One region of the Moritella sp. 5 genome, then DNA from elsewhere that is predicted to be linked to it. Evidence: predicted binding sites of a transcription regulator. Region 1 holds the regulator's gene; the other holds the start of a gene.
The links. The regulator LexA, encoded in region 1, represses DNA repair genes until DNA is damaged. The targets are predictions, from matches to a motif close to TACTGTATNNNNATACAGTA.
Positions count from the first base shown of each region.

Region 2: a site for LexA is predicted at 12,461-12,480, ahead of ruvA (Holliday junction branch migration protein RuvA). Genes of this name have one in related genera too.

Region 1 is NZ_CP056122.1:4,772,112-4,788,564, forward strand. Features, by position in the region: gene cysE (serine O-acetyltransferase) at 46-807, opposite strand; gene HWV01_RS21305 (cation diffusion facilitator family transporter) at 863-1,753, opposite strand; gene HWV01_RS21310 (response regulator) at 2,188-2,874, shown strand; gene HWV01_RS21315 (ATP-binding protein) at 2,980-4,272, shown strand; gene HWV01_RS21320 (hypothetical protein) at 4,312-4,545, opposite strand; gene trmL (tRNA (uridine(34)/cytosine(34)/5-carboxymethylaminomethyluridine(34)-2'-O)-methyltransferase TrmL) at 4,625-5,089, shown strand; gene fghA (S-formylglutathione hydrolase) at 5,147-5,992, opposite strand; gene HWV01_RS21335 (S-(hydroxymethyl)glutathione dehydrogenase/class III alcohol dehydrogenase) at 6,051-7,181, opposite strand; gene HWV01_RS21340 (MATE family efflux transporter) at 7,449-8,780, opposite strand; gene lexA (transcriptional repressor LexA) at 9,233-9,856, opposite strand; gene plsB (glycerol-3-phosphate 1-O-acyltransferase PlsB) at 10,054-12,489, shown strand; gene HWV01_RS21355 (hypothetical protein) at 12,635-13,501, opposite strand; gene ubiA (4-hydroxybenzoate octaprenyltransferase) at 14,044-14,904, opposite strand; gene HWV01_RS21365 (chorismate lyase) at 14,923-15,555, opposite strand; gene HWV01_RS21370 (flagellar basal body-associated FliL family protein) at 15,694-16,095, shown strand; gene hldE (bifunctional D-glycero-beta-D-manno-heptose-7-phosphate kinase/D-glycero-beta-D-manno-heptose 1-phosphate adenylyltransferase HldE) at 16,184-16,453, opposite strand, start outside.
Region 2 is NZ_CP056122.1:1,407,973-1,424,425, forward strand. Features, by position in the region: gene HWV01_RS06300 (TSUP family transporter) at 1-576, opposite strand, end outside; gene HWV01_RS06305 (LysR substrate-binding domain-containing protein) at 740-1,624, shown strand; gene cra (catabolite repressor/activator) at 1,651-2,634, opposite strand; gene fruB (fused PTS fructose transporter subunit IIA/HPr protein) at 2,871-3,983, shown strand; gene pfkB (1-phosphofructokinase) at 3,983-4,927, shown strand; gene fruA (PTS fructose transporter subunit IIBC) at 4,944-6,677, shown strand; gene HWV01_RS06330 (phosphate-starvation-inducible protein PsiE) at 6,834-7,247, shown strand; gene HWV01_RS06335 (M15 family metallopeptidase) at 7,285-8,202, opposite strand; gene HWV01_RS06340 (ribonuclease H family protein) at 8,418-9,212, opposite strand; gene HWV01_RS06345 (alpha/beta fold hydrolase) at 9,325-10,131, opposite strand; gene HWV01_RS06350 (DUF2750 domain-containing protein) at 10,469-10,861, opposite strand; gene HWV01_RS06355 (cytochrome b562) at 10,925-11,332, opposite strand; gene HWV01_RS06360 (glutaredoxin family protein) at 11,425-11,652, opposite strand; gene ruvC (crossover junction endodeoxyribonuclease RuvC) at 11,911-12,432, shown strand; gene ruvA (Holliday junction branch migration protein RuvA) at 12,533-13,153, shown strand; gene ruvB (Holliday junction branch migration DNA helicase RuvB) at 13,171-14,178, shown strand; gene HWV01_RS06380 (hotdog domain-containing protein) at 14,356-14,634, shown strand; gene tolQ (protein TolQ) at 14,621-15,313, shown strand; gene tolR (protein TolR) at 15,317-15,742, shown strand; gene tolA (cell envelope integrity protein TolA) at 15,792-16,453, shown strand, end outside.

The DNA.
Region 1 (16,453 bases):
TTAAGCAGAATTAACTTTTTGTTTGTGAGCGCTGGCATTAATACATCAAATTGTTTGATTCATCGCTAGTGAAGGCATCTCAGAATCAGGTCTACCAACAACTTTAGCAGGAACCCCAGCAACAGTCGTATGTTCAGGTACATGATCGAGCACGACACTACCCGCACCGACTTTGGCTCCTCTGCCGACTTCAATATTACCTAACACTTTAGCACCAGCGCCAATCATTACACCCGCTCTAATTTTCGGATGACGATCACCACTTTCTTTACCTGTACCACCTAGCGTAACACTTTGCAAAATTGACACGTCGTCTTCTACAATTGCCGTTTCACCAATCACAATACCGGTTGCATGATCAAGCATAATACCTTTGCCAATTATAGCCGCTGGATGAATATCAACAGCAAACACCACTGATATTTGGTTTTGTAAATAAATCGCTAATGCTTCACGCTTTTGATTCCACAACCAATGGGCAACTCGATAAGACTGTAGAGCAAGAAAACCTTTCAAATATAATAACGGTGTCGAGAAATATTCAACCGCTGGGTCTCGCTCTTGTACTGCACATAAATCCGCAGCCACCGCATGTAAAATAGTGGGTTCTGCTTTTAATGCTTCCTCAATCACTTCACGTAATAAAATAGCTGGCATTGTCGCACTATCGAGCTTATTTGCTAACTGAAAACTCAATGAGCATTTTAAACTATCGTGATTTAGTATTGTTGAATGGAAGAAACTAGCGAGCATCGGTTCCTGTTCAACCAATAATTTAGCTTCATCTCTAATTCTAAGCCAAGACATTGAAAGTTTATCTTCCATGTTTATTCCTTTACAACATTTAGAGTTCACGTTTATATTAATCATTTTTCATCTTTACAATTGAGATTGGATCTTGGTGAATGAGAACTTCCGTATTTACAAATTCACAGAGTAAATTAGTTTCAACATTATCGGCAATCGCATGTGCCTGAAACAGAGTAAGGTGATCATCCAGTTCTATATGCAACTGAATAAAACGCATATAGCCTGATTGTCGCGTTCGTAACTCATGTAGTCCGAGTACATTTTCCGTATTTACCACAATCGCTGTTATTTTATCAATATCTTCAGCGGGTAATTCATGATCCAATAATGTCTGAATTGACTCCATACCGATCTCATACGCACTGTATAATATGTAGCAGGATATCAAAATTGTCGCTAATCCATCAACCCAATAAAAACCATACGCAGATAAACTAAGTGCAATAAGTACTGTCGCATTAAGCCATAAATCTGATTTGTAATGGAGTGAATCAGCTCTAATCGCAATACTTCCAGTTGTAGCCACAACATGTGTTTGATAACGAATCAAAATAAAAGTGACTAATAATGCAAAAATGGATACCGCGATACCAAGTTCTGAACGTACAATTGGCTGTGGATCTAATAATGCACTAATACCATGCAACATTAATAAAATAGATGAACCCACAATTAATGCTGATTGTACTAATCCTGCTAAAGATTCTGCTTTACCATGACCAAAACGATGCGCATCATCCGCTGGCTCTAAGGCATATTTAATGGCAAACAAATTAATAATGGATGCACCAATATCTAGAAATGAATCCGTCAATGACGCCAATATCGATGCAGATCCAGTGGCAAACCACACAAACAATTTACTGCATAATAAAATGACGGCGGTAACAACAGAAGCATAACTGGCACGTTTAATTAATTGTTCATGATCAGAATCTATCACAGGGTTACCTTTTATATAATCTATGCGTTATTATAAACCTAGGAAACAGAAAAACAACGTGAAGTTATTCATCTAAACAAGCTATAAATCAAATAAAATAGATACAATAAAAACATTCTGTTGTTATTTTAGGATAGCTGCAACATATAGGCATGAATAAGACATCTCCCCTAGTTCGTTCATCTAAAATAATAGTAATAAATGCTGTGTAATTAACGCCATTATCGTAAATATAGCAATTACGTAGCACGTCACAATCTCTAACTCTTTAATTGAGGATAGCATTGTTTATTACGCTATTTTAGTTAAACTGATTAGGTATCATCATTTTTTACTATGCCGAAATAAAAATGTAAAACAAGGTAAATCTTAGAATTATTTACTGCTTAACCCAGTATCCTAATACAATAAAAACAATTAACAGAGTACCCAAGATGACTAAATTATTATTAATTGATGACGATAAAGAGCTAGCCGAATTACTCGCTGAGTTTCTAAGTCTCGAAGATTTCGATGTCGATATGGTACATGATGGTGAAGCCGGTTTGGCCGCAATAAGAAGTAGTCAATATGATATGGTCCTTTTAGATGTCATGATGCCAAAGTTAAACGGTTTTGAAGTATTAAAAAAACTTCGCGTGGATAACAGCACGCCGGTCTTAATGTTAACCGCGAAAGGTGATGAGATTGATCGTGTTCTTGGCTTAGAAATGGGTGCCGATGATTATTTACCAAAACCGTTCAGTGAACGTGAATTATTAGCACGAATTAGAGCTGTATTACGTCGTATCGAACCGCCAACATCCACTAAAAAAACAGAATTGTTGACGCACTTAGATATTGAGATAAACAGCCGAACCCAAGAAGCATGGTGTCAAAGCATTCTGCTTGATTTAACCAGTACCGAACTGATGTTATTAGAAGCACTCATCTCATCGCCAGGTACGATCTTAACCAAAGCCGATTTAAGCGAGCAAGTATTGGGTAAAAAACTGACGCCTTTTGACCGTAGTATTGATATGCATTTAAGTAACTTACGTAAAAAGTTACCAGAAAGAAAAGATGAAAAAATGCGGATCCGTACACTTCGTGGTCGTGGATATATGTGGCTAGATACATAATCAGCCCTTCTTACACTTCTATCATTTTTGAAATAAGGTTATTAACACGTGCTTAGTCGCAAATTGAATCAACTGTTCGTTAAAATTTTTGTCTGGTTTTGGTGTATGCTACTACTCGTTGTTGCAGTCGTTATAGCACTACCAACATTAGATAGCCGAATCATGAAACAACTCGATCCGCGCTCAGTCAGTATTTTAAATAGCATTGCACATAATATTTCTAGCTCTGCTGATCGCTATCCGAACATTCCATTGCAAGTGTTAATAACCCCTAAAGAAGCACAAACTAAACATTTTTATTTGGTTAGTGTAAATGGCGATATCATTTCAAGTAACAAAGCTTCTAAAGCCATTCGTCGCTTTATTTTGCAAAGTGAAGAATCGCCACAACCGAAAGTAAAACAATATAAAAACTGGTTAATGACCGGACCTATACCAATAAAACTACGTGGTGAACAATTTCAACTGTACGCTGCACAACAGCTACCAGCGGAGCACAACATATGGTTAATTAATGTATTAGATAGGCCATTTCTATTACTTTTCATTACTATGTTTGTCAGTATGCCATTATGTGCACTACTCGCATGGCATATCTCGAAACCATTACAAAAGTTACAAAGAACCGCATCCGAGATCACCGATGGTAATTTAGATGCTGTCGTACCAGCGACTCAAAGGCAAGATGAGATTGGTGAATTAGCGCGAAGTTTACGTACTATGATGCTTTCTATTCGTGAACATATTTCACTTCAGCATCGTTTATTGAGTGATATATCTCATGAGTTGAGATCGCCCTTAACACGATTGAAAATGTCGGTAGCATTATCTAAACGCCATTATGGTGAGACCAAAGAGATCGTGCGTATCGATAATGAATCGCAACGTTTAGAGGAGATGATCGCAGCACTATTAAACTTATCCAAAACACAATTAAATGCCACAACCAAAGAATCATTTAATCTTGACTCACTGTTACAGCCTATTTGCCATGATGCCATTTTCGAGGCTGAGCAGTTAGACAAAAAATTCAGCCATCAACCAATTCCAGATTTGGATATCAAAGGCTTTCCAGCACTCTTTGGCAGTGCCATAGAGAACGTGATTCGTAACGCATTACGCTATGCCAACCAGCAGGTTCATTTAGCCATCACCAGCGACACAGATGAGATAACGTTTGTGATCACAGATGATGGTCCAGGTGTACCAGAAGACGAAGTTGAGCAAATTTTCAAACCTTTTTATCGCGTATCACAAGCCCGAGACCGTGAATCTGGTGGTGCAGGTTTAGGGCTGGCGATTACTGAAAATGCGGTCCGTCAACATCATGGGGTAATACGGGCAAGTAATAGAGACACGCAAGGCTTACAGATCACTATTACTATACCAATGAGCTAACCACAACATAAGAAATTAAAGGACTGCAGAAGTGGATAATTATTTATCTTCTGCAACTTTATTCGTTATAACCTGTGGGTGTAATGGATTAGTCGTATTTAACTCGGGAAACATTTTCTCTATTTGTCGACGCTGCTCCACTCGGGCTTTTTTCTTCTCGTATATTTCTGTATCCAAATCTGCAAAGAACATATTAATCAGAATATTCAAGCTAAAAGGGATCGCGCTTAATATAATCAAGCCTGCTACGATCAAACTACTACGCTTTTTCATCACTTTTACCATTAGGTTGTTAAATTTGCTATTCTACGCAAAGTACCTACGTTATATAACCCTGAACTGAGACTTTATTATGTTACAAGTAGCACTATTTGAACCTGAGATCCCACCAAATACAGGTAATATCATTCGCCTTTGTGCCAATTCTGGTTTCAAATTGCATTTAATCGAACCGCTTGGTTTTGAATGGGATGATAAAAGGGTAAAACGTGCGGGACTGGATTATCATGAATTTGCAGACGTAAAACGTCATGCTAATTATCAAGCATTTTTAGATTGTGTAGGTGATGCTCGTATTTTTGCATGTACAACCAAAGGCACAAAATACCATCATGAAGCGCAATATCAAGCAGGTGATGTTTTATTATTTGGACCTGAAACACGTGGTCTACCGCCAGAAGTACTCGATACATTGCCACAAGAGCAAAAAGTAAGAATTCCGATGCTACCAGAGAGTCGCAGCATGAATCTATCGAACGCGGTATCTGTTTTTATCTATGAAAGCTGGCGCCAGCTGGATTTTGCAGGTTCAAAATAAAAGAAAGGGTGATAGAAACAAGCTCCATCACCCTTATAATCAAATTTTTTGTAATACTTATTTCGCTAAGTTAGCCGCATGAAAACGCATATGTTTTTCAATAAACGTAGCGATAAAATAGTAACTATGATCATAACCATCATGCATTTCTAGCGTGAGAGGATAACCCTTTAGCGCAGCCGCAGCAGCCAGCATATTCGGCTTAAGTTGCTCATCCAAAAATGAATCATCTTTGCCTTGCTCAACCATCGCAGGTACAAATTTATTCGCTTTCGCCATCAATAAACTGGCATCGTATTGTTGCCACGTTGCTTTATCTTTACCGAGATAATTTTGTAATGCTTTTTGCCCCCAAGGACAATTGATTGGATTACTAATCGGACTAAATGCCGTCACGGAACGATAGCGTTCTGGATTACGCAATGCCATTACTAACGCACCATGCCCCCCCATCGAATGCCCACTGATCACACGCTCTTGTGTAACCGGGAAATTAGCTTCAATTAATGCAGGCAATTCATTAAGCACATAGTCATACATTTGATAATGTGTGTTCCACGGTGCTTGTGTGGCATTCACATAAAATCCAGCACCTAAACCAAAATCATACGCTTGGTCAACATCATCAGGTACACCTTCACCACGCGGACTAGTATCCGGTGCCACGATCGCAATACCCAGTTCTGCAGCAATACGCTGAGCACCGGATTTTTGCATAAAGTTTTCATCAGTACACGTCAGGCCAGACAACCAATACATCACAGGTACTTTACGCATATTGGATGCTTGCGGTGGTAAATACACAGCAAAACGCATCTGACAGTTTAGTACATTCGACGCATGGTTATATTGATGCTGCCAACCGCCAAACATTTTATTACTACTAACAACTTCTATAGACATGACAAACCTTTACTAGTCGTCCCGCTATGTAGATTATAAATAGCGGGACATATTTTAATTATTTATCGAAATGAATAACCGTACGGATACTTTCACCGCGGTGCATTAAATCAAATGATTCATTGATGTCTTCAAGACCCATGGTATGAGTAATGAAATCACTTAATTTGAATTCACCTTGTAAATAACGTTCAACGTAATCAGGTAGCTCTGTACGGCCTTTAACACCACCGAATGCAGAACCACGCCATACACGACCAGTTACTAGTTGGAATGGACGTGTTGAGATCTCTTGACCTGCACCAGCCACACCAATGACGATTGATTCACCCCAACCTTTGTGACAACATTCTAATGCAGAACGCATTAAGTTAACGTTACCAATACATTCGAATGAGTAATCTACACCACCGTCAGTTAATTCAACAATAACGTCTTGAATTGGCTTGTCATAATCTTTTGGATTAATGAAGTCTGTTGCACCTAATTTCTTCGCTAGTTCGAATTTACTTTCGTTAATATCGATAGCAATAATACGACTAGCCTTTGCCATCGTTGCACCGATAACAGCAGAAAGACCGATACCGCCTAGACCGAAGATAGCAACGGTTGCGCCTTCTTCAACTTTAGCCGTATTCATTACCGCGCCCATACCTGTCGTTACACCACAACCAAGTAGACATACTTCTTCAAGCGGTGCTTCTTTATTAACTTTCGCTAACGAGATTTCTGGTAATACGGTGTATTCAGAGAATGTTGAACAACCCATGTAATGAAAGATTGGCTGACCGTCTTTATAAAAACGCGTAGTGCCATCTGGCATTAGGCCTTTACCCTGTGTTTCACGGATCTGTTGGCAAAGGTTGGTTTTGCCTGATTTACAGAACTTACATTCGCCACATTCTGGTGTATATAAAGGAATAACGTGATCGCCTACTTGAACACTGGTAACGCCTTCGCCGATTTGCTCAACGATACCGCCACCTTCGTGACCAAGAATTACAGGGAAGATACCTTCTGGATCATCGCCAGATAATGTGAATGCATCGGTATGACATACGCCAGATGCGATCACTTTAACTAACACTTCACCTTTTCTAGGTAACATTACATCCACTTCTTCGATCGATAGTGGTTGGTTTGGACCCCAAGCAATAGCTGCTTTGGATTTAATAAATTTGTCAGTCATGTTCATCTCCATTGGGATAAAATTAATATGCCGTAATACCTATCTATGTATTCGGCCGGTCATACTGTATGGCGCTCATTATATTCATTTGCACAGAAATGATAATACCCTTGAAATACAAATTACTTTTACCCAGATGTAACAATAAAAAGGAAAGCAAAAATACCGCGGTAATTTCATCTTTCTTTTTCGTTAATAACGAACTTGATAACAGTGCTGTATTATCAGGAAGGCTTAAACCTCTTCAGTATAGTCGATAGAATTTCATTACATGCTCTTCTCTTGTAGCGAAGGGTATAGCAACCAAGCGAGTGATAATCCACGAGCAAGCATAAAAGTATTCATCGCCAGCCATAAAGCATGATTACCTAATCCACTGCTAATAACATATGTAGGTAAGAATATACAAACGACACAAAATAACATGCTGTTACGCATATCTTTTGCCCGAGTTGCACCAATAAATACGCCATCAAATACAAAACACCATACTGCTGTAAAGGGTAATAACACTAACCAAGGTAAATACTCAACAGCAATCGTATTAACACTTTCTATATCCGTGATCATACGCACCATACCCTCGCCAAAGATGAAAAAAGTCGTAGAGAAAAGAACGGAAAATATACCCGCCCAGATCAATGACGCGAGAATTGATTGACGATAAGCAAGGGTATTTTTAGCGCCAATCGCCTTACCTACCATAGCTTCCACCGCGTAAGCTACGCCATCCAGCGCAAAAGAGATAAACATCAGAAAATTGAGTAACACCGCATTCGCCGCAATATACTCATCACCAAGACTTGCAGCTTTAAATGTCATGAAGGCGAATGTCAGTTGTAAACAGAGCGAACGGATAAATATATCACGGTTGAGTGACAGTAAACCCTGTAATTTATCTGATGCAAATAAACGACTGATAATGTCAGCTCTATGAGGTAACGAAAACTTACCGAGCTGCTTTAGTACTAATAATAAGCCAAATAACAAAGCAACATACTCTGCAATCACCGACGCAGCCGCAGCGCCCTCTACACCCCATTCTAAATACACCACAAATAAAATATCTAAGAAAATATTAAACACGTTAGCAATAATTAATAACAGCATCGGTGCTTTCATATTTTGCAGGCCAATTAACCAACCTAATATCGCAAAATTAAATAACGCAGCAGGGATCCCCCACATACGAATCGATAAATAGGCCTGTGCATTTAGTTGTACATTGTCACTTGCTTCCGTCAGCATTAGGGCTAATTCAACAATATAATTTTTACACAACAGTAATAAAACCGATAAACAAAACGCAATTAACAAGGCGTGTGCGAGCGTCATTAATATCTCAGAACTATCTTGTTTACCAAGTGCCTGTGCAGTCAATCCTGTTGTCGACATGCGTAAGAAATTACACATAGAGACAATAAACATGACCACAGTGGAACCCAATGCAACCCCACCGAGATACCAAGCTTGTTCAAGATGACCAATAACGATGCTATCAACCAAACCTAATAGTGGAATACTGATATTTGACAAGATCATTGGCAATGCCAACGCGATGATATTTCGATGCACCGAAGTAGGAATGGATAACCACATAGACGGATTCAACTTTGTATAAGGGAGGAAAAAGATGCCAAAGTCTATCTAACTTAAATTATGAAACAAAGTATTACCTATCAAATAATTAAAACAACTCTATTTCACCTTCATCCATCGACCCTGTACTGATCGTCTTCTTTTGTACTTGCAGTGATTGTTGCTTTAACTGTTCAGCAGACAAATTTAATTAATTCTTGGTGTAACCGCGCTGGTGTCATTTGCCCTCTAATATCCGCATTACATTTATTTTTATATCTCATGTTGAGTATAGGGAAAGAAAATTAATAGGTAGAAGATGATCAGAACTGTGATGTTAAAGCAAGATTTGAAAACGATGTCTAAATTTAAAGATAGGGTGATAAGAAAGGAAAAAGAAATATAAAGGTAGATAGTCAACAATAGGATTATTTACTATCTACCTTCAGGCTCGATGGCGTAATAAAGTGTGATTACATCCAATCGGTATTACGAATAATACCGACAGCGACACCTTCAATATCAAAATTTTGGAAATTTAAATCAACACGAATTGTGCTCATTTCATCATTCTCAGGATGCAGTAAGATTTCACTGCCCTGCTGTTCAAAACGCTTAACAGTTACTTCATCGTCAACACGCGCAACAACAACTTGACCTTTACTGATATTTTTAGTTTTATGTACAGCTAATAAATCGCCATCCATAATCCCAATATTACGCATACTTTCACCACGTACACGCAGTAAAAAGTCTGCCGTTGGTGTAAACATTGAAGGGTCAACATTATAGTGTGCTTCAATATGTTCTTGAGCTAAAATAGGCTCACCGGCGGCAACCTGCCCAATTAAAGGTAAACCACAGTCATTACTGGCTTGGTCAGCATCAACCAACAAACGAATACCACGAGAAGTACCCGCAAGAATTTCGATATGGCCCTTTCGTGCTAATGCCTTTAAATGCTCTTCCGCAGCATTAGGTGAACGGAAACCAAGTTCCTTAGCAATTTCAGCTCGGGTCGGTGGCATACCAGTATTTTTAATATGTTGTTTAACTAATTCAAATACTTCTGCTTGTCTTTGTGTCAATGCTTTCATCATGAACCCTAACTGGTTTTATATACAGTTTCTTGTAATTATATACAGTATTATCAAGTTTGCAATATAAGCCTTGAGTATATCTGGATAATAATGAATTAATCGTTTGCTGGCGCTGAAACACAGATTTATGGCTACACATCTGATATTATTGGAGTAAGCACTCTCTCACTTTAAACAACAGAATGATAACACCTATGCAACAGACACCGTCAATGTTAAGTCGAAGTTTCGTTAACGGCTTAGTTAAATCTCAGTACGTACCAGATAATCCCGTTGATGCGTTAAATCTAGATTTAACACGTCCTATTGTTTATGCTTTAAAAACTAAATCGATGACCGATCTCGTGGCATTACAACGAGCTTGTAAAGAACGAGGCTTACCCGACCCACTTACACCAATAAAAGTAAACGGGGTCATCATACCCAGTTATGTTTGCTTAGATAATCCAGCGCCTCTCTTCGGCCGAGTAAAAGATACTGACGTATTTTTTGACGAATTCCAACAGCTATTACGCTTACATAAAGATGATAAAGCCCTTGATATCCAATTGATGCCAGTCGCATTATTTTGGGGCCGCGCACCCGGTAAAGAAGGTCAAGTACCACTACTATCATTAGCAAACAGTATTTCACCAAGCCGTTTACGTAAAACAATCATTGTGGGTCTTAACCGTAAAGATAACTTAGTTCGTTTTAACAAACCTGTATCACTGCGTTTCATGGCCGATCAGCACGGCACCGATGAAAAAATCGTACAGAAATTAATTCGTGTTGCTAAGATCCATTTCAGTCGTCAAAAATTAGCCGCATCAGGTCCTAAACTACCTAACCGCTACCAACTTTTTGAACAACTACTGCGTAACCCAGAAGTTAAAAAAGCCATTCAAGTTGAGATCGCTGAGCATAATATTTCAGCGAAAAAAGCGGAAAAGCGAGCCAATGATTACATCGATGAAATCGCCAGTGATTTTTCGTATAAACTCGTAAAAAACACCAGTAATTTTATGAGCTGGTTATGGAATAAGATCTACAGCGGTATCAAAGTTAATAACGCCGAACAAGTGCGGAAACTTGCCGCCGATGGTCATGAAATCGTATTTATGCCTTGCCATCGTAGCCACATGGATTACTTACTTATTTCTTATGTTATTTACAATGAAGGTTTGATCCCACCACACATTGCAGCTGGTATTAATCTTAACTTTTTCCCTGCCGGCCCTATGTTCCGTCGTGGCGGCGCATTCTTTTTACGCCGTACGTTTAAAGGTAATAAACTTTATGCAACCGTCTTCAGAGAGTACCTAAGCTTATTATTCTCAAAAGGATATTCTGTTGAATTCTTTACTGAAGGTGGCCGAAGCCGTACAGGACGTTTATTACCACCAAAAACCGGTATGCTTAACATGACATTACAAGCGATGCTGAGAGAACAAAGCCGACCAATTACATTAGTGCCGGTATATCTAGGCTACGATCATGTAATGGAAGTGAGCACCTACGTAAAAGAGTTATCAGGGGCTAATAAGAAAAAGGAAAGTGTATTCCAAGTATTTGGGATCGCCAAAAAACTTAAAAATTATGGCCAAGCATTTGTTAACTTTGGTGAACCGATCAACCTTAACCAATATTTAAACAAACACGTTGAAAACTGGCGTGATGATATGAATATGCCGGTTGAAGAACAGCCTCAGTGGCTAAACCAAACAACTCGCGATCTTGCGAATCAAGTGATGATAAATATCAATAGTGCCGCAGCGGTAAATGCCTTAACGATTTGCGCAGTAATTTTACACGCCGCGCCACATAAGGCACTGAGCCGAGAAATTTTGGTGAAGCAAATTGATAGTTACTTAAAATTACTTCGTAACAACCCATATAGTGAATTTAGTACCTTACCAGAAAACAGTGCAGAAGAGATTTTAGACCAAGCGATCTCGATGAAGAAATTCACCGTACGTGAAGATAGCTTAGGACAAATGCTATCGATGTCATATGAACAAGCTGTACTATTAACCTTCTACCGTAATAATATTTTACACCTGTTTGCACTACCGTCATTAATTGCCGCAATCGTGACAGAAAAACCACGGACCAGTGTAGAAGAAATTAATGGTAAAGTTCGCCAGCTTTATCCGTTAATTCAAGCGGAATTGTTCTTGAAATATTCAGACGATGAATTAGATGATTGTATCACTGATACGCTAACTGAGATGCAGACACAGGGATTAATCGTCAATAGTGACAGTGTCATTATACCGGTTAACGAACACTTAATGTCACTAAGACTACTTGCTGCAAGCATCCAAGAAACGCTACAACGTTATGCGATTGTACTGACCGTATTAGAGCATAACCAAGTCATTGAAAAGAGCCTACTCGAAGATCGTAGTCAGTTAATTGCCGAACGTTTATCATCGCTAAATGGTGTGAGTGCGCCAGAGTTTTTTGATAAGAAAGTGCTCGCTATCTTTATTAATAAACTCCAAGAACTGCACTACTTATCTGATGAAGGCACAGCTAAAGCCGATAAAATTAGTCAGTTAGCGAATATAGTCAGAAGCTTGACCACGCTTGAAGTGAAGCAAACAATCTCAGATGTAATACTTAGTCAACAATTTAGTGACGACTAGGTAACTATCACGTATGAGAATATTACGTAAACATAGAAAAGTCTCCCTTTAAACATTGTATGTTTTGAATAAATAAAAAGGAGCTTCAGCTCCTTTTTATTTATTCCTGATTACTCACCTAAGAGACTACATGGCCAAAATACCACTATTGAAGTTTTGTTACGCCCTCATGCACACATAAAAACGGAGACGTAATGCCACCATACGCTCCAGGCCCGCCTCTATTAGGCACATCAAATATTCCGTGATTCCCATAATAATCATCCCCCTTTTTAAACGTGTCAAAAGAATCTCGATTATTGACTTCAATAATGGGGAGCGAGCTAGACATAAAATAGTCAACTGACCATGTTGTATCATTAGCCTCATACAATTCAGCCATGAACGCCGAGTTAGCATACAAAGTATTGTATGACGCCTCTCGCCTCTGCGCCACAGGGTCATATTTATCACCTATCAGTGGAAGCTTCCAGCCATTATTACTTTCACAGAAAGCGATAGCGTCCTGACCAGATAAAGGCGTCTCAAAAGATGTCGTGTACATTGCGTATCCATAGGCGGTTTGATTATTTTTTTTATCCTCCGAAGAGGGCTGATAGGGAATGGTGATCATATATTCATCACCAACCTTTTTCCAAACCAGTACGTCATTAAAGTCTAACCCTTCAGGAATAAAAATAGATACGGTCATCAGTTCTTTATCTGTATTAGGATTACTAATAGTAATGTCGTTTGCTCCAACGTAAAGTTCAGATATCAAGTCACTATGGTCAAAAAAACAAGTATTAGCTACACTCGACTCTAAGTTAGTCCCTGTATTAAGGTTATGTAAAGTACATTTAATTTGGCTGGTCGTTTTGAAAGATACCAATAAATCATTCTTCTCCCCCCAGTAAACTTCCGCTTTATGAGGCAAAATCTTAAGTTCTTTATAATTATTCCCGTTACTTCCATCACAACCAATAAGCCCTAGACTCAGAAGTGCAGCGCAAATAATAAATATTTTTTTCACATTATTTCCCCAATAAAAGAGTGTCATATAATTAATTTTAATAACCTTTTAGTATCCTTTACTAATAATATGTAAAGGCTGTTGAAAAAAAATATTAGTATCTAATGTCACTTCCTCAATAAAATAAAATTGATTAACCAAACAGTTTCAATAGATAAGGAGATAACAGCATATTCAATTCCAAGCTTTAAAAGCTAGTAAACTTTAATATAATGAAAATTGGAATAACATTAATAATTACTAACTACTATATTAGGTCTCAAGTTAATATAGAGCAGCAATCACTTACATTTTCTAACTTAATTCAACGATAAGAAGTCTTAATGGAAGGAACAAAAATTTCATTAATGAAGCACATTTAGGGACGACTGCGATTACATTTCGCCTTTGCCTGCTGAGTTACCGCAACCTACGCTTACTATCTTTGTAGCTAATCAATGTTGTCAGTGCGCCTCTTCAGCGGACTTAAAAGGCACACAATATAACTAGGTAAACTTATTTCAATTGTAACGACAAACTACACCAATGATCTGGATATCCACCTACAAATAGCTTAAAAATAAGCTCGAAAAAATAATCATACCGACATAATTATTATGTAGAAATGCTTTAAAACAAGACTCTCGGTCGCGATTCACAATCAAATATTGTTGATAAATAAATAGTCCAGCAACGATTGTTAAGCCAATAAAGAACACGCTTGGTAAAACCAATAACCAACCTAATAATCCTAAACATAATAACGATGACAATTGTAATAACCCTACGATCAATTTATCTTTTTTACCGAATAAAATTGCGGTAGATTTAATGCCAATTTTTAAATCATCATCTCGATCAACCATGGCATATAAGGTATCGTAAGCAACTGTCCATAAGATATTTGCCACAAATAATAACCATGCATAACTCGGTACAGAATCTAATTGCGCCGCAAACCCCATCGGAATAGCCCAACCAAATGCCATGCCTAATACAACTTGAGGTAGGTGAGTATAACGCTTCATAAATGGATAGCACGCGGCAAGGCCAACGCCCACAAACGATAATAGAATCGTCAATGTATTCATGGTCAACACAAGTAAAAAAGCCAGCAAGGTTAAACCAAAGAAAAACATCAACGCTGCACGGCTTGATATACGCCCAGAAGCAAGCGGCCTATTTTCAGTGCGTTTTACATGACCATCAACATGCCGATCAGCAAAATCATTAATGACACACCCCGCCGCACGCATTAAAATAACCCCTAATGTAAAAACGAGGAGCACATCTAATTTAGGGACGCCTTCAGCAGCAATCCACAACGCCCACAGCGTTGGCCACAATAACAGCAAGGTGCCAATAGGCTTATCCATACGAGTAAGCTGTATGTAATCTTTCATTTTTGATGTCATGAACGACATAGAGTTAACATCCTTTTATTATTTATACGCTAAGGCATCAGGTAAAAACACTTCAGAAACAAGTAATGACTGCCCACCTAATAGAAAACACGAACGACGCCCGAATAACGATGCTTTAGGAGCTGATGAAAACAGATGAGACAATGAATATACTTTACTGTGTGAATGAAATTCAGCTATTTCAATTTCACTACGCTGCATATCAGGCGCGTTAAACAATACGCTACCTAATGAACGGGTCCCCAGTTTTTCCAATTCACCGCCCGGTGCAGTTAGCGTATTTAATGGCATAACGCTACGCGCAAAAACCCAAGGTATCCCATCAAGTTTTAATAGAACCTCACGAACAAAACCTAAATTATCCGTTAGATTTAATTTTATCTTTTCATCGTCGGATAGTTGATAATGACCTTCCGCTAATATTTCAACCGTAAATGTCTGACAATGCTGCTTCAATCTAGCAGTTAATGACCCCGTATCAACGAGCCAATCATAAAGATTCGCAGATAATTTTTCTTCTAATATAGTTGGCCATAACCACTTCGAATCACAGCCGATGGGGTAGCATGGTAATGCCTGCTCACTAGTACGCGTATTATTTATATTATCTGACATATTATAAATTACTTTTTCAACAACGAAATCAGGCATAATTATCTGCTATTCAGACCAAGATTGTAAGCAGGGACACAAGTTGTTAACTGATTTATTTAATTAATCATTTGAAAGTGAGTATACTGACTCACAACCAACCTACTTTTACGACTCATTTAACTAAGGACACGGTAAATGAAAAAATTATTCTGGCTCTTGTGCATGATCATGGCCTCAGTATCTTCCACTGCCGTATCTGCTAACGACCACAAGCCGGTGTATATTTATTTCGGCTTAGAGCCGGATATTATTACCAACTATACCAGTGAAACAAACAAAATTGGTTTCATCAGTGTCTCTATAGAATTTATGCTCGCAGATAAAAAAAGCTTAGCTGTGATAGAAAAGCATGAACCCTTGATCAGGGATAAAATAATTTCATTACTCGGTCAGCAATCACCACAACATTTACGCTCTCTCACAGGCCGAGAAGAGATCAGAAAAATGATCCAAAATGAAGTGAACAGCTTACTAAAACAAGAAAGTGGTGAAGCCGTGATTGAGAATCTATTATTTACCAAATATATATTAATGTAATCAAAAAAGGAGTAAGCCGCTAAGCCTACTCCTTTATCAATTTACATCGCTAATACAATCAGCTAGTCACTTATGCTTTTAAATAGCATTAACGTTTAATCGCATTAATGATCGCAGTCGTGGAGCAACCATCTTCAAATTGTAAGATATTAACCTTGCCACCATTCGCCAGAACTTGTTTATGCCCAGCGATCTCTTCTACTTTGTAATCACCACCTTTAACTAATACATCAGGTAGTAATTCAGAGATTAAACGCTCTGGTGTTTCTTCAACAAACTCCACAACCCAATCAACGGCACCTAAAGCAGCAAGTACTGTCATACGGCGATCACAAGTATTAATCGGACGACCAGATCC
Region 2 (16,453 bases), 1.6 Mb from region 1:
CGACGCGATATTAGTTGCGAAGTTTAGTACTTTGGCGTGTGCAGTTGCTTTAGCCAATCCGAACCCTGCCAGCGAGACAAACGCCATTGCAAAGAAGCTGCCAGTGCCAGGACCAAAAAAGCCATCATACAAACCAACACCGAAAGCCGCTGTTACTGCAAATAGTGTTGGAGTCAGTACTTGATGTTTATCTTCATCGCTAATTTGTTTCGAAAATAAAAAATAACCACCGATGGCAAGAATGAGAAAAGGTAAAATCACTTCCAATATACTTGGGTCAATGGATTGGATCGCAATACTGCCGAGGGCTGAGCCGACGAAAGTACAGGCAATGGCTAGTTTCATTTTTCTTACATCGACCATGCCTTTGCGAATAAAGTAAAAACTGGCAAATAAACTACCGCCACAGGCTTGTAGTTTGTTGGTTGCAAGGGCTGTTGCAGGAGGAAGACCAACCCATAACAATGCTGGAATAGTCAGTAGACCACCGCCACCTGCGATAGAATCAATAAAACCAGCGACGACAGCCACTAAAAATAATAGCCCAATAATTTGTGCTGATAATTGTAAAGACATATCCAAAACCATTATGTTTACTCCTACGTAATTTTAATTGCAATATCTGGAAATAATCTGGGTATATAATCTTATTTGCACGATTAACGCAAAGGAGTTATCTTCTTTGTAGTGTGAGTTAAACTCACGCAGTTTGTATTCGCCATTTAAAATGAGTATTGCTATGTATCCTAATTTACCACCATTGAATGCCATGCGTGCTTTTGAATCAGCTGCAAGGAATGTGAGTTTTACGCTAGCAGCAAAGGAGTTGTTTGTTACACATGGAGCCGTGAGTAAACAGGTGAAGATATTGGAGCAATACCTTGGTGTGAGTCTGTTTATTCGACAACATCGAAAGTTAGTGCTTACTGAAGAGGCAAAGCCTTATTTGCTTAAGGTGCAGAGTGCGTTGCAAACAATTAATAGTGCAACTCAAGAACTCATATTCCAGCCTCAATTAGCACAACGTATCGCTATCAATGTATTACCTAGTTTGACGATTAATTGGTTAATCCCGAGTCTGGAAAGCTTCAAGCTCAGTAATCCTAATTTATTCGTTGATTTATCAATTGGTGATTTTACGATTGATTTTACTCAACATCAGTATGATATTGCGATACGCAGTGCTACGACACGACCACAAGGTTGTAATGTGATTAAGCTGATGGATGAGGATTTATGCCTTGTGTGCTCGCCGCAATTAGCGCAGCAGATGACATCACTGCATGATATTAACAATATGACTTTGCTTGAGCATATTTCTAGACCGGGTTTATGGCGCTATTGGGCTGCTGATATAGGAATAGAGTTAACCATGGATGACAAGTTTGGTATGGAGCATTTCTATATGCTCAGTCAGGCAGCCGTAAGCAGTATGGGGGTGGCACTGATCCCGCGATTTTTTGTGAGTCAGCAACTCGCGGATGGCAGTTTAGTCGTGCCATTTCCAGCCGATTTTGTCAGTCCGTATAGCTATTATTTGCTTACACCAACCGCCAGTCCATTACCGCTAAAAGTACAAACCTTTGTTGACTGGCTATTGCCTCTATTTGCACCTTATAGATAACAGTATTTGTTATTAATGAGTTTGTATTAGCGGCGGATTATTTTTCGAGAAACGACTTCAACACAAGGCTTATTGCAGCCATTCACGGCATTTAACGCCATTTTAAGTGCGTGTTCTGCAATGAGTTCAAATTGCTGCGGTAATGATTGAATTTTGCTGGGTAAGAAATCCAGCAATCGGTTATCACCAAAAGTAGCCAGTTTCGTTGTTGCCATTAAGCTTGGGTTGAGTATCAAGCAATCAAGCACGCCTTCAAATAGCGTATACGAGGTCGCTAAGATAGCATCAGGGAATGTATCGTTATCTATCCATAGCTGCACTTGGGCTTGACCTTGGTCTTGACTAAAATGATCACCATAAGCGGTTAACTTTTTAACCGGGATTCCATGCTGCTTAATTGCAGACAGGAACCCTTGTTCACGCTCTTTCGATATACCAAGATCTGGTACTGCGCCAATTAAGCCGATAGACCGAATATCTTGCTCTAATAAGGCTTGGGTAAGCTCATAAGCCCCGTCTAAATCTTCACTGATAACACAAGAAAAAATTTCATCGTCCATCGCACGATCTAACCCGATAACTGGCACGCCATTAGCTTGAACAGTGCGGTAATAGTTGTGTTCAGCAGGAAGTGCACTCGCCACTAATAAAGCATCAATACGACGACTTAATAAGGTATCCGCGACTTTTATCTCGGTATCAGCATCATCATCAGAGCAAGAAATGATGAGTTGGTATCCCGCTTTACGCGCATCACGCTCGAGTAATTTGGCTAATTTAGCATAACTGCTGTTTTCTAAATCAGGAATGATTAAACCAAGCGAACGATTACTGCCTGCACGTAATGATTGTGCGGCATGATCAGGGCGGTAATTATGTTCATTAACGACAGCCATTACTTTTATTTGGGTTTTTTCACTAATGCGGTATTTACTGGCTTTCCCGTTAATCACATAACTGGCAGTGGTACGTGATACACCCGCTAGTTTGGCTATTTCATCTAATGTCATGGTTGTTTCATCCCTAATCTGTGCGCTCGCTCATAGTTTTTTACATGATTTGTTGTTGAAAATTGTAATCAGTCTAGAAACACTTCAGTATATTAGCTGAAAGGTTTCAGCAATGCCATGTATTATCATTTTGTCATGACTGAAACCTTTTTAATTGATCATTTGCTGAAACGATTCAGCACGACTTTGAAGCAAAGAGTCATTGCATTATTACCTTGGTATTACGGAGTAAAGTTATGTTGTCACTGTCTTCTAATGACATTAAGTTAAACCAATCGGCGCCGAACAAACAGCTCGCGATTAAAACGCTTGCGCAAGATTTGGTAAATAAAAATTATGTGGAAGCAAATTATGTCGAGGGTATGTTAGCCCGTGAAGCGCAGCACTCTACGTATTTAGGCAATGGCATTGCTATCCCACATGGCACGGTTGATACGCGTGACTTGGTTAATAAAACAGGTGTGCAATTACATCATTATCCACAAGGCGTTGATTGGGGTGAGGGGCAAGTCGTTTATTTAGCTATTGCGATTGCAGCTAAGTCGGATGAGCATTTAGCCATTTTAAAACAGCTGACGCATGTATTAAGTGCTGATGGCATAGAGCAACAGCTACAGCAATGTGATAGCACGGAATCTATTATTATCTTGCTTGAAGGTCGCCAGCAGTCAGAAACACTATTAACAGCTGATTTAGTACAACTTGCTTTCCCTGCTAAAGACCTATCACAACTCACCGCTGTTGCGGCGGGTTTACTTAAACATCATCACTGTATTGATAATACCGGGGTTGCTGATGCTATCACGACACCTGCGACTTATCTGGGTCAGGGTTTATGGTTAGCGAAAACAACGAAGTCGGTAGTGACAACGGCTATCTCTTTTGTAACACCTGCAGAACCTTTGCAGCAAGATAGCTTACCTGTTCAAGGCGTGCTCATGCTAGCAAGTGCTAACGATCTGCATTTCAATAACATGCAATGCGTGGTTGATTTAATTTATCAGCAACAAGTTAATCAGTTATTTAATACAGATGCTGACATTGTTATCGGTTTATTGACGAACGTTAAACCGAGTGGCGTAACGGCCATATTTACGATTCATAACAGCCATGGTCTACATGCAAGACCAAGTGCCATGTTAGTGAATATCGCCAAGAAATATCAGGCTGATATTCAAGTTACAAATATGGCGGGTAAATCAACCAATGCGAAAAGCTTGATGAAATTAATGTCTTTAGGCGTAAGTTGCGACGAAGTACTTACGTTTACAGCCCAAGGCGATGACGCTGAATTGGCGTTAAAAGCGATTGGTGAAGGTATCGATGCTGGATTAGGTGAAGGTAAATAATGACCATGCAATTAACAACATTAAAAGTAGTAACAGTGACGCTAAATCCAGCATTGGATTTAACGGGTCATTTGCAAACATTGACTAAGGGCACGGTAAACCAAGTTAAGCACTGCGCATTAGAGCCTGCAGGTAAAGGCGTGAATGTGGCTAAAGTGCTGGCTGAACTCGGGGCTGATGTGACTGCTACAGGTTTTTTAGGTGTTGAAAATGAAGCCCCTTTTTGTCAGCTATTTGAGCGTACCAAGATCACTGATAAATTTATCCGCGTACAAGGTGCAACACGTATCAACGTTAAGTTAGTCGAAGCGAACTGCCAGGTTAGTGATATTAATTTTCCGGGCGTAAGCGTTACTGCTGCGGCACTCGTAGAATTTGAAGCCATGCTGTTTAATTTATCGTTAAGCCATGATGTATTCATTATTGCGGGTAGTTTACCTATCGGTGTTAGTCCAGAAGTGTGTGCTAACTGGATTGAAAAATTGCAACAGGCAGGTAAAAAGGTGTTTTTTGATAGTAGTAATGCTGCATTAAGTGCTGGGCTTGAGGTACAACCTTGGCTAATAAAACCGAATGATGAAGAGTTAGCCCATTGGGCGGAAAGCATGTCTCAAGCAGAACAATCGTTAACCGAAATCGCGCAGCAGTTATCAAACACGGGTATTGCTAACGTGGTTGTATCGCTTGGGGCTGAAGGGGTTATGTGGTTAAACAAAGAGGGATGGTTACAGGCAAAACCACCAACAATGGATGTTGTTAGTACGGTTGGGGCGGGTGATACCCTGGTCGCAGGTATGTGCTGGGGGCATCTGAATAACTGGAATAAAGAACAAACATTACGTTTTTCTACGGCATTATCAGCGTTAGCAGTAACGCAAGTTGGTGTTGGCGTGAAAGACATAAATTCGGTACTGACAATGAGTGAACGCATCGCGATTTGCTAATGAAAGGACATTAATAATGAAAATTGCAATTGTAACGGCTTGCCCAAGTGGTATAGCAAGCAGCCTTATTGCTGCGGGTTTATTAGAAAAAGCAGTCACAGAGTTAAAGTGGCAAGCGAATATCGAGTGTCATTCATCTGTCGCCCCTGTAACGCTTTTAACTGATAAGCAGATTGCTGAGGCTGATTGCATTATTGTTGCAGCGAGTCAGAACATTGATGATGCACGTTTTATTGGTAAAAAAGTATACCGTTCTGAAGTCGATGCAGTATTTACTGATACTAAAACATATTTAGATCAGGCCGTTAAAAATGCCGTTGAGCTTGTAAGTAGTAATCAAGTGGCTGCTATCAGCACGGAAACGGTTATTGCAGGTAAAAAAATTGTGGCGGTCACGGCTTGTCCAACTGGTGTTGCACATACCTTTATGGCTGCTGAAGCGTTAGAACAAGAAGGCAAACGTCTAGGGCATACGATTAAAGTTGAAACGCGTGGTTCTGTTGGCGCTAAAAATCAACTGAGCAGTGCTGAGATTGCTGCTGCGGATATCGTTATTATTGCTGCAGATATTGATATCGACTTGGCCCGTTTTGATGGTAAAAAAGTGTATAAAACCAGTACCGGTTTGGCATTGAAGAAAACCACCCAAACAATGGATAATGCGTTTAATGACGTACAAGTATATCGTCACGGCAAGTCGGCAGTAAATGAACAAGCCAGCACCGAAAAAACAGGTGTTTATAAACACTTAATGACAGGTGTTTCACACATGCTACCGTTAGTTGTTGCGGGTGGTTTGGCTATCGCGTTGTCATTTGTATTTGGTATCGAAGCATTTAAAGAAGAGGGGACACTAGCGGCCGCGTTAATGACTATTGGTGGTGGTTCGGCTTTTGCGCTTATGATCCCAGTACTTGCGGGCTTTATTGCTTTTTCTATTGCGGATCGCCCGGGCCTTGCGCCAGGTTTGATTGGCGGTATGTTAGCAAGTTCAACGGGAGCTGGCTTCTTAGGTGGTATTGTTGCAGGTTTCCTTGCTGGTTATACGGCTAAGTTAATCGCAGAAAAGGTACAGTTGCCACAATCAATGGAAGCACTGAAACCTATCTTAATCATTCCATTAGCAGCGTCGTTAATCACTGGTTTAGTGATGATTTATGTTGTCGGTGGTCCGGTTTCAGCTGCAATGAACGCATTAACGGAGTTTTTGAATAATATGGGTTCGGCTAACGCCGTGCTATTGGGTATTATCCTTGGTGGCATGATGTGCTTCGACCTTGGTGGTCCAGTAAACAAGACCGCGTATACCTTTGGTGTAGGTTTATTAGCATCGCAAACCTATGCGCCGATGGCCGCTGTGATGGCTGCGGGTATGGTGCCTGCGTTAGGTATGGGTCTGGCAACTTTCCTTGCAAAACGTAAATTCAATAACAGTGAGCAGGAAGCGGGTAAAGCATCATTTGTCTTAGGCTTATGTTTTATTTCTGAAGGTGCTATTCCATTTGCGGCGCGCGATCCAATGCGTGTTATCCCTAGCTGTATTGCTGGTGGTGCATTAACGGGGGCATTGTCTATGCTGTTTGGTGCTGAGTTAATGGCACCACATGGCGGTCTGTTTGTTCTGTTAATTCCAAACGCGATTACACCTGTATTTATGTATTTAGTCGCGATTGTTGCGGGTACACTTGTGACAGGCATTAGCTATGCGGTACTTAAAAAATCAGATAGCACTGATACTCAGATAGCTTAATTAATCTGTCTTTATGCTAATTCAAAGCCAGTTTAAGTTAATGCTTAAGCTGGCTTTTTGCATAAACGATAGAGGCATATGATTTATCTGTAATAGCGAGTATATTAGTGGCGACTGTTTACATCCAGTATTAGTGCATTTGAACTCGGAGTTAATATGCCATCACATTTACCAAAAAAGTTTAGTCACGTATTTTTAAAAATGTTTAGTTATATCGAAGCTGTGTTGCTTGTTTTAATTACTATGGCGACAATTTACGCGATGGCAAATGATTTTTATCATGTTTATGAAGAACAAACGGTAAAATTAACGGATATTTTGTTAATGTTTATCTACCTAGAAGTACTCGCCATGGTCCAGCAATTTGTTGTTAATGGTAAGATTCCCGTTCGCTATCCTATCTATATCGCAATCATGGCAATTGCCCGTTATATTACGCTAGGAATGAAAGAGCTACAGAGTGTGGATGTCGTGTGGCTATCGGTTGCTGCATTAGTATTAGCTTTATCGACAGTTATTATCCGTGCAGGCCACTTCTATTGGCCTTATAAAGAATTAGGTGACGAATAACAACAGCCTTGGTTGAGGTCTTTAATTTCTTACTGCTCTAACCTTTTACGCAAATAGGTGAAACTTGTAGCGGTAGTTTTATTGCCGCTATTACTTTCTCTGGCGACTGATTAAAGGTTTTACTGAGTGATTCACTATTTAGTTTAGTCTCTAAATAATAAACATAGTCGTTCACTTTATGCTGCGCATAAGCTTTAGGGTAACTCGCTTTACATGATTGATACCAGGTTACATAATTATCAAAGAACTGACTGGCATTATCCGTTGGCATTACCGACATTAAGTTGGCCATATTACGGCTGACTTGAAAGTGCTGGTAATCAATCGGAGTATTCCAAAAACCACCCCAATATAAAAAGCCATTATCAGCAAAGGTAGAGATAACATCTTCAGCAAAGCCTTGGCGTTCATCTTTACCGTATCTAAATTTCATTCTGTTCGCGTATTTAGCACCATCGTCAGGCTTGAATCTGGCGCTACCTTCTTCACCAAACTCAACGAACGGATTTTGTTTTGGATTAATATCGATAGCTAAACCATAAGCATGAACTGATAGCGAACGCTTACCTGCGATAGGTCGGTAATTGAATGCAGATGTATTATTATCCGCCATTGATAGGTCATCATCACCTTGGTAATGACGTATTGGCTGTGCTTTATTGATGGGAAATTCTAATTCATATAAACGATCAAAAATAGCCGCGACGTAAGGCGATACAGCATCCATGACGACAATTGAACCGTTATTATGCTGCTGACCCTGAAAATCAATATACTTGAATTGTACTTGTCTTAAACGATCGCACTGTACAGGAGCAGCTGAGGACATAACGCCCGCATCTGTCATTGCGCGGCAGTCTTTGCCTGAGATTTCCGTTATATTTGCAGCCGAGACTGGTAATAGAGAATTGCAGATTAGCGCTGGGATTAATGTTTTAAACCAATGTGTTGACATACGTTTCCATCCATTTAGTCATGTTTTTTATCATCTTAACGTGTATCGTATAAATGTAAATACGTTATGATTTTATTCATGATTAATTAGTCTGTTCGGTATATCAAATGCTTATTAGAATAGGGAAGAATGAGAGAAATAAGCTGAGGTATATCGTCAGCTTGTTTCTCTATCATTAGGTAAGATGTAGATATAACTTAGTCTTGGTTGGGCTACTAGCCTGATGGCATTGCAAGGATTTCGGCAATGTTAATACTGGTCGTATATTGCACCAACTTAGGTTCTTGTTGGCTACGTGCTAATACCGCCATACGGTCTGATAGTTCATTACCTTCGATATTTGCATGGCCTTTAACATGGGAAATAATTAAATTGGATTTTAATTGTTCGTACAAACTAAAGCATTGTTGAATAATGGCTAGGTTTTTAATTTCTTCATTCTTACCACGTTTCCAGCCTTTATTTTTCCAACCTTTTGCCCACTTAGTGATGCAATCAATTGAGTATCTAGAGTCAGATAATACCTGTACTGTTTTACCTTGTTCTATGTGTGAGGCTGCAAAGCGGAAGGCAATTAATAAGCCATTTAATTCTGCTGAGTTGTTCGTCCCGTTAGCTTCGTATAAGCCGTACCATAATTGTGCCAGCTTATCTTTTTCATAAACCGCCATGCCTGTACCGGATTTACCTGGGTTAGGAGAGCAAGCTCCATCACAGTAAATGTTGAGATCTGCAACTTGTGGTGGTGTTGATAGAATTGACTTAGATGCACCTGCAGGGCGTGCTGCTTTTGGTTTAACTCCTGAACCTGTCGCACCTTCTTTTGCTAATGAGCGTTTCATTAATGCGCGAGTATAGGTTGAGGCGAATGCTTGGTCTGCTTCTTCTTTTGACGGGAAACCCATATATTGAGCATCACTGCGGCCATCAATCTGTGCTTTAGTTTCGGACCAATTATCAAATACACCAGTCTTCACACCTTTCCATACTACGTAATGTTTTTTACTCATAACTTAATTTAATACTCTTAAAGTTTAATACCTAAATAATAAATGCCTTAAGCCAAATTACCAACTATAACCATAGCCTTGTACACAATTTATGCGTTATTAAGCGGGCTATTTATTGTATTTTTTCATTTTCGATAAATGTTTTAATTAGGTGCACGACCAAGTCGGGTTGTTCATTCGTGACCCCATGACCCGTGTCGGGTATAACAATAAGGGGCGCTTGTATCTTTTTACTCAGGTAGATGCCATGTTCAACAGGAAAGATACGATCTTTTTCACCCCAAATGAGCAATGCTGGTGTTGATGATACTGGGGCCTCGAGTAAAGCATCTCGATCGGCAGGTAATGATTGGATCATGGCTATTTTCTGTTTATGCCAAGTTGCAAAGTAAGTTTGATAGATTTGGTCTGCAATAAAGTCGGGCATCATTTTAGGTTCCACAAAAATACCACTAAATAAACGGCGTAACTCATAGCTGTTCTTTGGTATAAAGAAGTCCTCTGGTTTATCGACTGCAAAGCGTTTGTTTAACGCAGCAAGATCATCATCACTGAAGTAGGGACCTGGGCTGGCGATGATGATGGCTTTGCTAATTCGGCTATCTTGAGTGTTATTGAGCATGTTGAAGGTGATAAAGCCGCCATAAGAGATACTGGCAATATTGATATTATCAAGCTGTAATTGATTGACTAACTGCCATATTGCTTGTGTTTCTGTTGTGAGGTTAGCTTCACCTGCGCTAAAAGAGTCACCAAACCAAGCGAGGTCTGGTGCGATAACATCATAATCTTTGCTTAGTGCCAGCATTTCTTTTTGCCATGTCGTGACGGCATTGCCACCAAATCCATGCAGCAGTAATAGTGGCTGTCCTTCTCCTCCACGCCAATAACTCAGCGAACCACCTTCTTCTAAACTCATCAGGTGCTGCTCAAAGCCTACAGATCTTAAGCTATCCTCATCCGAGTCTATTTTCCAGCGAACAATCGAACAGCCTGTTAATAATGAAAAACATATATAAATAATGAATAGTTTTAGCTTGGTGGAAATCATATTATTTGGCCGATTGCTGAGAGAATATAAAACAATACCTCAAATTGGAGATAAATAACATAACATTAATTTAACTTAGTGCTATCAAAAAAGAGTATTACTTAAGTGGAGGGTGTGGAAACGTCAACGGCGATTTAGAATGAATGGCAGAAATCAAAACGCATACCAACGATTTGATGTTGGCATGCTTTCTAATAAACGGTTATTAGCGTTTTTTCTTCGCTTGTTTCTGTAATGCCATATCAAATTCGTCAGGGAACATAATAAGACCTTCGTCATCAAGGTTTGGGAAGACAACGATAGCTAGGTCATCATCCATTAAACCCGATGTCCAACGGCTTTGCCATTTAGCTAATGAAATAGATTCTGTTTTACAGTGTTCCCATTCACCAGTCGCCCAAGATTGTGCAAACTCTGCGTTAGGCCATACTGGCACACAATCTTCGTCATCGTTATTTAGCATTACACAACCGTGTTCATCCGTTAAGATCCAGATTTTACGTTCGCTTGTTACTTCTTTTAATAAATAGCTAAGGCGCTTTTCTTCATCGTAAGCTTGAATCGTTGCTATTTGGTTCTCGTCGAGCGTGTTTGACATGTAATCTGTTCCTAATTTTTACTAATATGACGGTAATAATCATCACCGACATGTAATTGTTTATTAACCAAAGATGAGCTGCCAAATACTTGGCTTACTTTTCTTGTGGTATTCTTTTCTTAAGCTATCAACATCTTCTAATTTAGCTTTCGCAACGGCGAGGTTTTCGTCTGTTATATCGGCTTGTTGAATGCTGTTCAGTATTGATTCTACTTTATCTAAACCTTGATTTGACATCTCTGCACGGTCAGGTGAAAAGTTATAGCTCTGTGCTACGGCAAGCATTTTACTCATTTCATCAATGCGAGTAGAAAACTCATTCGCAGATGTTGTTTTCATTGCTTGAGTATACGCTAATCTCATTTGTTTCATGGTAACTTTAAGATCGATACTGTCTATTTCGGCACTGTTGACCAATGTAGAAAACAATAAGCTGATGATAAGGCTTAGCTGAATAAAACGATTCTTCATGATTTATATCCATAAGTAATAATTAAATGCTGCTGTTAATAACACCGAGAGTATAATAACGAGCGTAATAACAGTCAGGTTTGTATGGGGGGTTAACCGCGATACATATTTTCGAATGATTTAATTGAGAAACCACGCAGTATTTGGTCACCAATTTTAAGTGTTGGTACGCCTCGACCACCAATAGCGGCTAATTCTTTACTGCCACGTGGTTCATTTACGCTGCATAAACGGTAAGGTATTTTCTTTTCATCTAGGTAGCGCTTTGCCGTATCGCAATTTGGACACTTCTTTTGCGTATATAATACGACTCTTTTCATTTTAGCCCCACAAGGTTGATTATAAAAAGGTACATTATACCAAGCTAACACTGATTCACAATGTATCAATATGAGCAAATGATTTGAAATACACTTCTTTACAACATGGTGGAAATAATAAAGCAACGATGTGCGGTTTTAACTGTTTAATTTATAAGCGTTATTTTAATGGAATATAGATAAGGTAGTGGGTTTAGGTTTCAAGCTTAGGTGCAGGTATACTGTAATTATAAACATGATAATTGAAGATAATAAAGTATGAGTATTATTCTTGGCATAGATCCGGGCTCCCGGATCACTGGATACGGTGTGATCCAACATATACACGGTAAGTTCCAATATTTAGGCAGTGGTTGTATTCGTACATCAGGTGATACATTACCTGAGCGCTTAAAGCAGATCCATGCGGGAGTCAGTGAAATTATCATTCAATTTCAACCAGATAAATTTGCTATTGAAGATGTGTTCATGGGCAAAAATGCGGCCTCAGCATTAAAGTTGGGCCAAGCCCGTGGCGCTGCTATTGTCGCTGCGGTGTCGAATGACTTAGAAGTCGGGGAATATACCGCCCGTCAAATCAAACAAGCGGTAGTGGGTAACGGTGGTGCTGATAAAGAACAAGTACAGCAAATGGTTGTCAATCTACTTAAACTGCCAGGCACGCCACAAGCCGATGCTGCTGATGGGCTCGCTGTCGCATTATGTCATGCCCAGAGTTTACGCACCTTGATTAATATGGCTGGTAAAGTCAAAGGTACAGCCCGCGGACGTTATAATTAACCTATTAAGTGAACCGAAATAATAAATGATCTGGATATTTAACCAGTATTTTATTATCCTTGTGAACATTATATTTTAAAAAAAATGTTGGAAAATAATTGTGATTGGACGTTTACGTGGCACTCTATTAGAAAAGCAACCACCAGAAATTTTACTTGAAGTGAATGGGGTTGGTTATGAAGTTCAACTGCCGATGAGCTGCTTTTATGAGCTTGGCGATGCTGATAACGAAGTGATCGTTTACACTCACTTTGTGGTTCGAGAAGATGCACAATTACTCTACGGTTTTAATAATAAAATGGAACGTTTGATGTTCCGAGAGTTAATTAAAGTGAATGGTGTTGGCCCTAAGCTGGCGTTGGCTATCTTATCGGGTATGACTGCAAATCAATTTGCACACTGTGTTGAACATGATGATATTAACAGTTTAATTAAATTACCGGGTGTGGGTAAAAAGACCGCGGAACGTTTATTGGTCGAAATGCGTGACCGTCTAAAAAATTGGGTGACTCAAGATTTATTTACCCCTGAAGCAGATAAAGCACAATTACAAGGTTATGGTAATACGTCATCGAATGCGATTGAAGAAGCGGAAGACGCCTTGGTTGGTTTAGGGTATAAACCTGCGCAAGTAGCGAAGATGATCAAGCAAGTTGCACAGCCAAGTATGAGTTGTGAAGATATCATTCGTCTGTCATTACGTGCCACCTTACAGAATTAATTTAGGAAGTTACTTTAGTGATTGAAGCTGATCGATTAATTTCTAGCGGTACCGTCCGTGAAGAAGAAGTGATAGACCGTGCTATCCGACCAAAAATGTTATCAGATTACCAAGGTCAGGACCATGTACGTAGTCAAATGGAAATTTTTATTGAAGCCAGTAAGCGTCGTGATGATGCGCTGGACCATTTATTAATTTTCGGTCCTCCTGGACTCGGAAAAACCACGTTAGCAAATATTGTGGCAAACGAAATGGGGGTGAGTATTAAAACCACCTCTGGACCAGTGCTCGAGAAAGCAGGTGATCTTGCTGCATTACTGACTAACTTAGAACCCCATGACGTATTATTTATTGACGAAATCCATCGTTTAAACCCGTCAATTGAAGAAATTTTATATCCTGCAATGGAAGATTACCAATTAGATATTATGATTGGTGAAGGCCCGTCAGCACGCTCGATCAAGCTTGATTTACCCCCGTTTACGCTTATCGGTGCGACGACTCGAGCTGGTTCACTCACATCACCGTTACGTGATCGTTTTGGTATTGTTCAGCGCCTTGAATTTTATAAGGTTGAAGATTTACAAGATATCGTATTACGCTCGGCAAATTGCTTAGGGTTGAACATGGATAGTGCGGGTGCGTTAGAAATAGCCAGACGCTCACGTGGTACACCTCGTATTGCTAATCGCTTATTACGCCGTGTACGTGATTATGCAGAAGTAAAACACAATGGTGATATTGATGCCGAAATCTCGTCTGCGGCGTTAAGCATGTTAGATGTTGATACTTGTGGATTCGACTACATGGACCGTAAGTTACTTATTGCCATTGTCGATACTTTCTCAGGCGGTCCTGTTGGCTTAGATAACGTTGCTGCGGCTATTGGTGAAGAGCGCGAAACCATTGAAGACGTACTTGAACCATATCTTATACAGCAAGGATTTTTACAGCGAACTCCGCGTGGACGTATTGCGACACCACGTGCTTATCTGCATTTAGGCTTTGATTATCCAGAAAAATAACGGCTGAAATGTATTCTTCACATTAAATCAATTTCATATCTTATTTTTGTCAGGTATATTATTGAACTTATAGCGCTAAGCCTTAGATTGTAGCGTTATAAGTTAGAGTAATAGTGTTTAAAGATGTGGGTTTTAGAATAGCGCAAAATGATATAGTAGAAAGTGCATTCAACGTGTGTGTTTATTTTGAAAATACAGATACTGATAGTCTTTGTCGTACGTAAAATAGACATCGATTACCGTTATCCGGCATTTCTTGATGATTTATTAATTATAAAGTCACAAATTAAGGAACTAAAACGCGCATCGTTGGTCTTTTCTCTGTGTATCTATCATGAAAATGGTAAGTTACTGTCAGAATTAACCGTCAAAGTGGCATGCATTCAATTATCACATAAGAAACCGTGTGCGATGTCTACAGAAATTATAAGGAAACTAACCAGTGGAAGCTGCTGATATTTCATTTTTTGAACTTTTTTGGGAAGCTAGCCTATTGGTAAAAGCAGTGATGTTATTACTGCTTTCCATGTCCGTAGCATCATGGGCAATGATTCTTCATCGCTCAAAAGCATTGAAGCAAGCCAATGAAGCGTCGAAACGATTTGAAGATAGATTTTGGTCTGGTATCGATTTATCTAAATTGTATAAAGAAAGCGAATCGCGAAAGAATAATATTCAGGGTATGGAGTTAATTTTCCACTCTGGTTTTAAAGAATATGTGCGCATTCATAATACTGTTCAAGAAAATACCGATGCGATCATGGATGGCAGTTATCGTACGATGCGGGTTGCTTTATCCCGTGAAATTGACGACCTTGAAACTAACTTAAATAATCTCGCTACAATAGGCTCAATTAGTCCTTATATCGGTCTGTTCGGTACGGTTTGGGGGATTATGAGTTCATTTATTGCATTAGGCGCTGTGCAGCAAGCAACATTGGCGATGGTTGCACCGGGTATTGCCGAAGCGTTGATTGCAACTGCGATGGGTCTGTTCGCAGCGATTCCAGCTGTTATTGCCTATAATCGATTTTCTGATCAAGTGATGAAAATTGAAAATAATTACGCTAATTTCATGGAAGAGTTTTCGAGTATTTTACATCGCCAGACTTTGGCTAAAAAAACACAGGATTAAGCGATGCAGCCTTATCAACGTAAGCGCAGACGACCTGTAGCGGAAATTAACGTAGTACCGTATATCGATGTCATGTTGGTGCTACTTATTATTTTTATGGTGACAGCCCCGTTAGTGACTCAAGGTGTGCTTGTGGATCTACCACAAGCACAAGCCGAAGCGTTATCACAAGACAGTAAGCCACCCATTGTCGCTTCTGTTGATAAAGACGGTTTATATTATCTTGATGTGGGGGATGGTGATAAGTCACCAATGTCGCCCGATGATTTAGCGACGTTAGTTGCCGCTCATTTAAAATTACAGCCGGACACACCTGTTGTCGTTAAAGGTGATGGCTCTGTGGCGTATGCACAAGTGATCCGTTTAATGGTGGTGTTACAACAGGCTGGCGCACCTTCTGTTGGATTAATGACAGATCCAGTCGAGTAGCGTAAGTAATTAAGAGTAGTTAAGAGTTAAGGGTAGGGTATAAATAAAGATGAAGGATAATCAGTCTAAGTACTCTGTGGCTATTATTATTTCGGTCGCACTGCATGTTGTACTTCTCGTGTTACTGGGTCTAAATGCAACCTCGACACCATTAAAACAACAGGCAAAGCCAAAAGTGCAAGCTATTCAAGCTGTCGTTGTAAGTGAGCAAGCGATAAAGCAACATGCTGACCGGATTAAACGTGCCGAGCAAGAAAAACGCAGAAAAGAACAACTACGTGTGCAGCAAGCCGAAGACCGTATTAAAAAGCTTAATGAAGAACGTCGACAAAAAGAAGCTGCAATTGTAAAAGCAAAAAATGATCAGCGAAAAGCGGAACAAGCAGCAAGACAAGCAGAGACCAAGCGCGCCGAAAAAGAAGTTGAACGTAAACGAGCTGAAGTTGCTGCGCTTAAAGCTGAGAAACAACGTTTGAAGAAAGTTGAAGAACGTAAACGTGCCGAAGCTGCAACGAAGAAAGCAGAGCAACAACGTGCTAAGAAAGAGTTAGAGCGTAAAAAGTCTGAACAAGCCGCTGCCGCCGCGGATAAAAAACGCAAAGTAGCCGAAGAAAAAGAACGTAAACGTCAGGCTGCTGTTGTAGCCGAGAAGAAACGTAAAAAAGCAGAAGAAGCCAAGCTTAAAGCTGAACAAGAACGTAAGCGTGTCGC